DNA from 3 places in the Effusibacillus consociatus genome. Region 3 is predicted to be linked to each of the others. Evidence: riboswitches for the same ligand, from Rfam matches in the RefSeq annotation. Region 3 holds a riboswitch; each other region holds the start of a gene.
What was found. Region 3 has a riboswitch for cyclic di-AMP ahead of ACFO8Q_RS01665 (3D domain-containing protein). Riboswitches for the same ligand answer to the same signal wherever they lie in the genome.
Positions count from the first base shown of each region.

Region 1: another riboswitch for cyclic di-AMP. It lies ahead of ehuB (ectoine/hydroxyectoine ABC transporter substrate-binding protein EhuB); the one in region 3 lies ahead of ACFO8Q_RS01665 (3D domain-containing protein).
Region 2: another riboswitch for cyclic di-AMP. It lies ahead of ACFO8Q_RS03115 (NlpC/P60 family protein); the one in region 3 lies ahead of ACFO8Q_RS01665 (3D domain-containing protein).

Region 1 covers NZ_JBHSHC010000112.1:237,867-241,140, reverse strand. The annotation lists gene ehuD (ectoine/hydroxyectoine ABC transporter permease subunit EhuD) at 1-297, opposite strand, end outside; gene ehuC (ectoine/hydroxyectoine ABC transporter permease subunit EhuC) at 301-960, opposite strand; gene ehuB (ectoine/hydroxyectoine ABC transporter substrate-binding protein EhuB) at 985-1,863, opposite strand; cyclic di-AMP (ydaO/yuaA leader) riboswitch at 2,055-2,209, opposite strand; gene ACFO8Q_RS16170 (HU family DNA-binding protein) at 2,493-2,765, opposite strand; gene spoIVA (stage IV sporulation protein A) at 2,942-3,274, opposite strand, start outside.
Region 2 covers NZ_JBHSHC010000016.1:38,693-41,966, forward strand. The annotation lists gene ACFO8Q_RS03110 (YheC/YheD family endospore coat-associated protein) at 12-1,103, shown strand; gene ACFO8Q_RS03115 (NlpC/P60 family protein) at 1,186-1,950, opposite strand; cyclic di-AMP (ydaO/yuaA leader) riboswitch at 1,955-2,079, opposite strand; gene ACFO8Q_RS03120 (hypothetical protein) at 2,223-2,390, opposite strand; gene miaB (tRNA (N6-isopentenyl adenosine(37)-C2)-methylthiotransferase MiaB) at 2,564-3,274, shown strand, end outside.
Region 3 covers NZ_JBHSHC010000013.1:15,392-18,665, forward strand. The annotation lists gene ACFO8Q_RS01660 (aminotransferase class I/II-fold pyridoxal phosphate-dependent enzyme) at 1-1,305, shown strand, start outside; cyclic di-AMP (ydaO/yuaA leader) riboswitch at 1,404-1,573, shown strand; gene ACFO8Q_RS01665 (3D domain-containing protein) at 1,581-2,207, shown strand; gene ACFO8Q_RS01670 (glycosyltransferase) at 2,338-3,274, shown strand, end outside.

The DNA of each region.
Region 1 (3,274 bases), on a different contig from region 3:
GCTGTAATGAACGCCCAAGCCCAACACACCAATTGTGAATGCAGATAACTCGATTCCGTAAAACGGGAGTGCAAAGTACAAAAAATACAATTGAATCAACAGGGGAGTGCTGCGTATAAACTCCACTATTCCAGCTGTAGCCAAGGAAAGTGCCTTAAATCTTGACCTCCGCCCAAAAGCGAACAGCAATCCCAAAATTGCAGCCATAACGAACCCCAGCAGTGTGGCGGAAATCGTGATTCCAATCACATCAAACAATTTCGGCAAAATCGACAGAGCAAAATCCCAATTCCACATGGTTTACACCCTCCCTGCGGTGACTTTCCGTTCAATCCAACGGACTGCCAGTGTCAGGGAATATGCCAGCACAAAGTAGATTCCAAGCATGCAAGCAAAGATCTCGGGCGTTCTTGAAATATCAAAGGTCCGAAGCATCATCCCTTTAAAAGTCAGGTCGGTAAGTGTAATCAATGAGACGAGGGACGTGCCTTTAAGCAGCTCTATCAACAGATTGCCGAAAGCAGGCAGCATTATCATAAACGCTTGCGGAAGAATAATACGTCTCATTCGTTGCACTGGTGTCATATTCAACGCAATTGCCCCCTCGGTCTGCCCCTTTGGCACTGCAAGGATGGAACTGCGAACCACTTCTGACCCGTAGGCTCCATAATTCAGGGCCAATGCCACTACGCCAGCCGCCATAGGCGACAACTCGATCCCGAGCATCGGTAATGCAAAGAATAGCCAAAACAACTGGACGAGCAGAGAAGTACCGCGAAAAACTTCAACATAAAAAGCCGTTATGATCCGGACTGGCGAATACTTTGAAAGCCGACCGAATCCCGCAACAAAAGCCAAAACGAGTGCGACGCCGGCTGATAGACCGGTAATCTGAATTGTTACGGCAGCTCCTTCCAGAAGAGGCGGCAGCAGATCTAAAGTTGAAATAATCGATGCCACTCCTTTCGTTCAAAACGTAAAACTTTATGGTTTGGAAAGCTGTTCTGCAGTTACATCCCCAGGAAGTTCCTGTTCAGTGAATCCGAATGGCTTAAGAATTTTAAGCAGTTCACCGGACTCCTTCAACTTGGCCAGCTCCCGGTTAAATGCCTCGCGGAAATCGGCATCTTCTTTTCGAAAAGCGGCAGCTCCATACCCTCGTACACTTTTGCCGTCTATCACCGGTTGTTTGAAATCCATAACCCTTTCAATATTGGAATCTTTAGCCGATTCCATTACGGCTTGCAAAGACGGCCCCGTCATTGTAATGGCGTCAACACGACCCGCTTGCAGAGCTGCAATCGCAGAAGCTTGATCCGACACAATCACGATACGATCTTCCGGAACACCCGATTTTTTCAGGTACTCCAATTCAATTGCTCCTCCCATCACCCCCACTTTTGCCTTCGAGTTGGAAGCAATGTCCTGATAACTGTGCAAACTGAGCGGGTTCCCCTGCTTAACAGCCAACGCTTCCCCGATGCTGTATTCCGGATTGGCAAAGTCGACCTCCTTTGCGCGTTCCGGTGTAATGTACATCCCTGCTGTGATAATATCGAAGCGTTTTGCTTTGAGCCCCGGAATCAGCGAACCAAATTCGGTCAGGACAGGTCTCATTTCATTGATTCCCAAATTTTTCAGTACAGCACGAGCCACTTCAACCGCTTCACCTGTCAGTTTCCCGTCTGGGGTCGCATATGCGTACGGCTTTTCGTTAGCAAACCCTACTGTTACATATCCCTCTTTCTTTGCACGTTCTAGCGCAGACTCCCCGGATGAATTTCCCCCGCCGGTTTTTACAGAGATGCCGCAGCCTGCGAGCAGCAGCCCCGCTGACAGAATCCCGGTAAGCAGTACTGTCATTCCTGTTCTTTTCAAGAGATTTCTACCCCTTTCAACTGATATTTTTGTGAAAAAAAAGACCAATACAAACTTTCTCCCGGAACCGAAGTTCCAAGGAAAAAGTCTGTATTGGTCCACCTAAAACACAATTTCCAGGCAGTCGAGGAATAAGTGAACGAATCCAGACATGACCTGCCGGTAGCAGATCCCTTGGATCTTCCCTGCTTAGCCGACGAGGTTAGCTGACGGGTAGGATGGCAGAGAAGTTCTTCCCACATCCCTCCTGGATTCGAGTCCAGGATTAACCCCCAAAAAAACCTTGGTTCCCCCGCTTCCTTTTTTCAAAGAAATTAGGCTTGGTATTTACTTAATCCATAAGCAAAACAAATGAAAAGTGATTCACGTTATTCGCTTTTTTTATAGTACCATAGTTATCACTATCACTCACCCTTGATAAATTCTGAATATATCGCCAGATCCCCACTCACATTGGATGAGGGAAAATTAACAGCCAGATCCCTATCTTTCCTCCCATATCGTTCCATATCCTAGGCTGTCCTACCCGAAGACAACGTTGACCAAAACAAAAAGACGCCCGAAGTATCGGACGTTTTTGTTGAACGACAATCTCCCTTGATTGATAGCAACTCTTACTTGATCGCTTCACGAAGTGATTTGCCCGGTTTAAAAGTAGGCACCTTCGTTGCTGCAATATCGATTTCTTCGCCGGTCTGAGGATTGCGGCCCTTACGAGCTGCACGCTCCCTGGTTTCAAAGTTTCCAAAACCGATCAGTTGTACCCTGTCACCCTTCACCAGTGCTTCCATAATGCTTTCAAATACGGCATCTACTGCCCGTGCCGCATCTTTCTTCGTAAGTTCGGATTTCTCTGCTACTGAGTTCACAAGATCTGCTTTATTCATGATCCTACACCCCCTCTCCTGGGTTCTCTATTTAAGCAGTATTACTTGTGTATCCAATTTTGATGCAAATATACATAAACAGGATGAAAAATATAGAAATTCCGTATTTCCCTCTCCATTAAAAAAAGAAAGGCTCAAGCCAGCCCTTCTTTTTTCGCACAGACAGTACTGTTTTCTTAAAGGATAATCGCAATCAATCCGCCGCTTCCTTCATTGATGATTCGCTCCAGCGTTTCCTTCAATTTGTACTGGGCGTTTTCGGGCATCATGGCCAATTTGGCAGAGATCCCCTCACGCACAATGGCCGACAAAGATTTTCCAAAGATATCCGAATCCCAAATCTTGAGAGGATCTTCTTCAAAATCCTGCATCAGATAACGAACCAATTCTTCGCTTTGCTTCTCAGTTCCTACGATCGGCGCAAATTCCGATTCCACATCCACACGAATCATATGAATGGAAGGAGCCGTTGCCCGTAAGCGAACACCAAAACGTGAACCCTGGCGGAT
Region 2 (3,274 bases), on a different contig from region 3:
GATGAAACTTGATGATTGTTGGGATTCTGACCGCCAAATTGATTGAACGGGGGACTCTTCGCAATATTACCCGAATGGGAAAAAGACTGCGAATCCCTGTCTATGTGCTGCCGATTGATGGAATCGATTTGGATAATCAAATCTGTGTAGGTTATAAGTGGAACGGTACATGGGAAAAAACTATATGCCCGCTCCCCACCGTAATTTATAATCGGATCCTTGCCAGGCGAGTGGAACAAAGTTTTGAAGTGCAGCAATTGCTGCAAGGGTTTGGAAACCTTGGAATACCCGTTTTTAATCCTGGGTATTTTGACAAAGGAGAGCTCTATAAAATTGTTGGAAGCCACCCGGAAACCTGCCATCTGCTTCCCGAAACCGAAGACTTGCAATCCCCCTTGCATTTGAAACAAATGCTTGAAACGTATGGGCAACTGTATGCAAAACCTGTCCAAAGCTATGCGGGGAAAGGGATTTTGCGGATTGAGCATACTCAGAACGGCGTATTGGTAAACTCTCATGTAAATGGAAGACAATCGATTCAAAATGCGAGTATTGGAAGATTATACGAAAAGCTGTCAGTCAGCCGCAGATATAAAAAATACGTTCTTCAAAGGGGCGTATCCTTAGCAAAGGTAGACGGGCACATGTATGATCTTCGTGCCCTGGTCCAGAAAAATCGCAGGGGGGAATGGTCGGTTACAGGAATTGGCGCCCGCGTAGCTCCGCAATTTGGAATCGTAACACATGTCCCGAATGGGGGAGTCATTCGGGGAGCGGAAGAAGCATTGGTCGCTACCTTTAATGAAAAAGGATTTTACATTCTGGAAGATGTGAAGGAATGCGCACTTAAGCTTGCAAAAGTAATTGAAGAAGAGACACCCGGAATTCTGGGAGAAATGTCTATGGACATTGGTGTAGATGAATGGGGAAGACCGTGGTTTTTTGAGGCAAATGCAAAGCCAGGAAGATTTGATGAACCTGACATTCGGAAATTATCAATCCAACGAATTTTAGAATTTTGTTGGTATTTATCACATAAAAAAATCGTTGACGGGGAACCGGCCATAAGTTCCCGTATAATGCTGAAAGACAAGTTACCATAAGTTATTAAAATGTCTACTATATAGGGAAAGAAAAACCTAGGTTTCCGGAAAACCTAGGTTTTTTAGTGAAGGTATACAATTTTTAAGGCTTTTCAACTTTTCTTTGTGGAGGAAGTACATATTTTTCAGGGATTACTGGATCCTTCGCTTCGTGTCCAGGGATCGTCCGGCCTGGAGTCCACGCTCCTTCCGGAAGCACCCGGCGGGCAGTATAGAAGTGTTCTCCCCACCAGTAATCAAAGTTGTTCACAATACCGATAGCTGTCGGGTTCCCGTCACCACGAGTTCCGATTACGACGGGTTCCCCGTTTAACATCCCCATGAAGATCGCCACATGTCCAATATACTTGCCATTTTCATCTTTTTTCCACCATGTGAGGATATCTCCGGGACGAAGCTTGTCCGCTCCTTGAATCTGCCACTTGCCGTTTACTTTTCGAGCATACACGCCGTCGACCCTTTCACCGACAGAGTTGTATTTTCGTGCAACTTCTGTCATTTTAAAGCCAAAGTCACCGTAAACCAACTTCGTGAATTCGGAGCAGTCGACAATACCATTTCTGCGGTAAGAATCAACTCCATGGCCGTACACCATATATCCGTTTTCCATATACCAGATGGCACGTTCAATCACTTGGTCAGCCAAACTGCCGTCAATGCTCTTGTACTTTTCCCGGTATTGGCGAATTTTCACCAGTTCGTCTCTTTGGTAATCATCCATATACTTGTTGTACTTTTCGATTGCTTCACTTGGTGACATGGTGCCATTATGCGCAGCCGAAACAGGGCTTGCAATCGATGCAGCCATACCGAAGGCAAGCAAAGACAATAAAATCTTTGATTTCACTCCTATCCTCTCCCTTTGAAGCCTGCGAGGTTAGCTGACGGGTTCGGTCAAGGGATAGCCCGACCACAACGTGGTTTCACCCCAAAATGGATCCCCCGCGCTCATTGTGAGCTTCGGCTTAATTTGTTTGATACCCTTAAAAGCCTAACACAGTCGTTTTGGGAGAGTCAGCCCTCAAAGTATGGAATTCCACCTATAACTTGGAAATGGCAGTGTTTATTCCCGCACTTAAAAAACCACCCGAAACAGATCGGGCGGAAATAGCGGGTGTCCTATTCGCGTTGGGCTGCTTCCGGTTCGCTGTCCGGATTCTTGTCATCCAGCTGCCAAGCGTCCCGGTTGCCGAAATAGGCATTGGTCAGTTCTTCCGAGATTTCCACATCCTGATTTCGGCCAGTCATCATTCTTCTGATTCCTTCTAAAACATTGCGGCTTCGCATTCTCCATCACCTTCCTCTAGGCATGGTAAAATTTTTCTCCTATTCGTAGTATTTGATTCAGCGCCCGCACCTATGCTATAATCGGTATACCCCCGTAAAGACGGGGTTTTTTTCTGCGGAAATCACCAGTGTTAGTCAACTATAGATACTATTTGGAGGAAGGGAGTGTCACCATGAGCGATTTGCTGCAATTGGAAGACTTCACCCAACAGCAAGGAGATATGCATCGTCCAACGCCGGTTGAACGTGAAAGTGTGGATTATCGGGCTCTCGCCAAAAATGTAGGACAAATTGGAGAAGGCAAAAAATATCACATTAAGACATACGGATGTCAAATGAACGAGCATGATACGGAAATCATGGCGGGTATGCTTGAAGAAATGGGTTACAAATCAACACCGAATCATGAAGAGGCCGATTTTATCCTATTTAATACTTGTGCGGTTCGAGAGAACGCTGAAGATAAAGTATTTGGTGAAATCGGTCGCCTGAAGCCGCTTAAGAACCGCAATCCGGAATTGATCCTCGGGCTGTGCGGATGCATGGCGCAGGAAAAAGTCGTTCAGGAATTGGTGGCAAAAACGTACCCTTGGGTTGATATCGTGTTTGGAACGCATAATCTCCACCAGTTGCCGGAACTTATGGACAGGGCACGAAATTCGCAAGAAACGATTTTTGAAGTGTGGGAGAAAGCGGGAGACGTTGTCGAAAACCTGCCGAAACTCCGCAAAGAAGGAATCCGTGCCTGGGTGAATATTCAGTATGGTTGCAACAAATTCTGCACGTACTGTATCGTTCCCTATACTCGCGGGCGTGAACGCAGCAGACTCTTGGAAGATGTCGTAGCGGAAGTGAAAGAGCTGGCTGCGCAAGGTTATAAAGAA
Region 3 (3,274 bases):
TTGATCAATATCGCGCCGCTTGACGATCTCCATAGTCCGAAGGGAATTATTCGGGACGCTCAGGAGCTTGCTGCAAAAGCATTTGGCGCTGACTATACATTTTTTACCGTGCAAGGGACAACCGGTGCGATCATCACGATGATTATGTCCGTGGTCGGACCGGGAGACAAAATTCTTGTGCCTCGCAACGTCCATAAATCAGTTTCGGCTGCTATTATTCTGTCCGGAGCGGAACCGGTATTCATGCATCCGGAACTGGATCCGAACTTCGGGATAGCGCATGGGGTTTCTTATGATACGGTTCGCCGAACTCTTGATGAACACCCTGACGCAAAGGGGGTATTGCTCATTAACCCCACTTATTTCGGCATTTCCTGCGACTTGAAATCGATTGTCGAATTGGCTCACGATCGGGGAGTGCCTGTAGTGGTCGACGAGGCGCACGGAGTGCATATTCATTTTCACGAAAAACTGCCTCTCTCCGCTATGCAGGCCGGGGCGGACATGGCGGCAACCTCCGTTCACAAGCTGGGTGGCTCCATGACACAAAGTTCGGTTTTGAATGTAAAAGAAGGTCTGGTCAATCCGGATCATGTCCAATCGATCTTGTCCATGCTGACGACTACGTCCACTTCGTATTTGCTGTTGGCTTCGCTTGATACGGCACGCAAAAACCTGGCGATTCACGGACACGAAATGTTGGAGGAAGCCATTTCCCTTGCTGAATATGCAAGGGATGAGATTAACAAGATGGAAGGACTTTATTGTTTTGGGAGAGAGATCCTGCACAATTCTTCGATTTATGATATGGATCCTCTGAAGCTGACGATTTCAGTCAAAGACCTGGGAATCAGCGGACACGATGTGGAACGTGTGCTGCGGGAAGAATTCAACATTGAAGTGGAACTGTCCGACCTGTATAACATCCTGTGCATCGTCACGGTCGGGGATACAAAAGAAACAGTTGATGCCCTCTTAAAAGCGCTGCGCAGAATTGCGGAACGTCATGTGTACCAAGCGGGCAAACAGATTGTTCAAGTTCACCTTCCGGAGATCCCGAAACTGGCAATGTCCCCGCGTGAAGCTTTTTATTCCGAGACGGAAGTGGTACCATTCGATGAGGCGGTCGGAAGAACGTTTGCCGAATTGGTAATGGTCTACCCGCCGGGGATTCCGATTCTTTTGCCCGGTGAAATCGTCACAAAAGAGAATATTGACTACATTCGGGAACACATCAAAGCGGGCCTGCCGGTTCAAGGACCGGATGACCCCGACATCGAGTTGGTGAAAGTCGTCAAAGTATAACGTGTAACAAGTCGTCTAACGTCCGGAGGGAATTTCCGGACGTTTTTTTCCAACAATCCACTAATGACTCTTTTCATGAACCCTAGTAGAATAGACGGGAATTTGGCAAGCCGAATCGCATCCGGTTTTTGGTAAAAAAAGCATGCGTACGGAGGAACCGGTTAAATGGGGTGAATCGCGATCAGCGGGGAATAAGTTCCCTGGATTCGCGCGGGAACCTTCTCCCGAACCCGTCAGCTAACTTCGGAGGCTTGGAAGGAGTGTCGAAATTGAATATGAAATTTCCTTGGAAAAAGGGATCACTGGGTGCCCTTATCGTATCTGCATTGCTCGTGAGCGGTTTCACGGTGAATGGAGCCTGGAACAGTCAAGCCCAACCCGCTGAATCAAGTGCTGCCAAAGCCGAGGCCGACAACCGGCAACCAACAACGGAATCACAGCAAGCGGTGCAACAAACAGACAATGGTGAGCCTGCAGAGAACTCGGGTCAGCAGCCGACGCAAGTCGCTCCGGTTCTGGCGAGCCGCAGCGGAATGTCCGAACCGAAAGCGTCCGTTCCACCCAAACAAACCTCTTCCACCGGATCCGGGTCTTTAACAATGAAAGCCACCGCTTATGGTCCAGCCAACATTAACTGGAAATATGGTGGCAAGACTTATACGGGGACGACTGTAAGACAAGGAGTAATCGCAGTGGATCCAAAAGTGATTCCACTGGGAACACGAGTATGGGTTTCAGGCTACCAGCATCCGAATCTTCCGGCCAATGGTTTCATGGCTGTCGCTGAAGACATTGGCGGGGCGGTTCGCGGAAATCGAATTGATATTTATATCAATGCAGATGCACAAAGCCTGAAGAATTTTGGAGTTCAAAACGTTCAAGTGCGGATTCTCGGGAAATAACTCGAATCCGGATATTGGGGTCTGCCCATGCAGGCCTTTTTTTATTGCCTCCGAAAAGCAGTGAATGAAATATTTTCCACAGGCAAGGGTATTCTAACTGGATAAAAGGTGCGTCCGAGGTGATTAGCAGATGCCGATCCGAGTCATGCATGTCGTTCGACCGGCTGATGGAGGCATGCGGGAGCATGTAAAACAACTTATCTGGGGGATGCCGCACGATCAGATTGAGCCGATCGTAGCATGCCCCGAAGAGTCTGCGTTATTTTGCCAATTGCCTTCGCGGGTTCACAAGATCGCTTTGGAAGTGAAAGACGGTGTAAAACCCTGGGAGGACATGCGATCTGTCATCGCTCTTCGGCAGCAGCTTGAAAGACATCCAATTGACATCCTTCATATGCATGGAGCAAAATCGGCCCTGATCGGGAGAACGGCAGCCGCATTGGCAAAGCGAAAGCCTCGCCTGATCTGCACGGTGCATAATTTTATCCAACCCGCAAATCGTATTCTGCGATCGACATTCGTTACGATCGAAAGAAAGCTCTCAAGCCAGACAGATCGTTACATCGCTGTTTCTAATGCATTGGCTGAGCAATTGCAGCAGCAGATTGTTCGGCGTACGGATAAAATCTCTATCGTATACAATGGTCTGGCGCCCACAAAACAGCGGATCAGCCGAACGGAAGCCCGAAACTTGATGAAAGTCCCGCAGAATGTCGCTGTGATCGGTACGATTGCTCGTCTTATCCCGGAAAAAGGGGTTGCGGATCTTCTGCTTGCTTTTCGGATGCTAACCAATCTCGGGCACGAGGCCTATCTCGTAATTATCGGTGATGGCCCGCAGAAAGAGGAGTTACAGGAGCTTTGTTCCGATCTTGCAGCCCGGATTCGCTGGTTGGGATCTGTAGAGGAAGCTTCTCAATTGATCCCGGGATTTGATCTTTACGTACAGAGTTCCCATCGGGAAGGTTTCGGGTTGGCGGTGTTAGAGGCCATGCGCGAAGGGGTAGCTGTAATTGCAACGAATGTCGGTGGCCTGCCGGAAGTGATCGGAGCCTCAAGGATAGGAA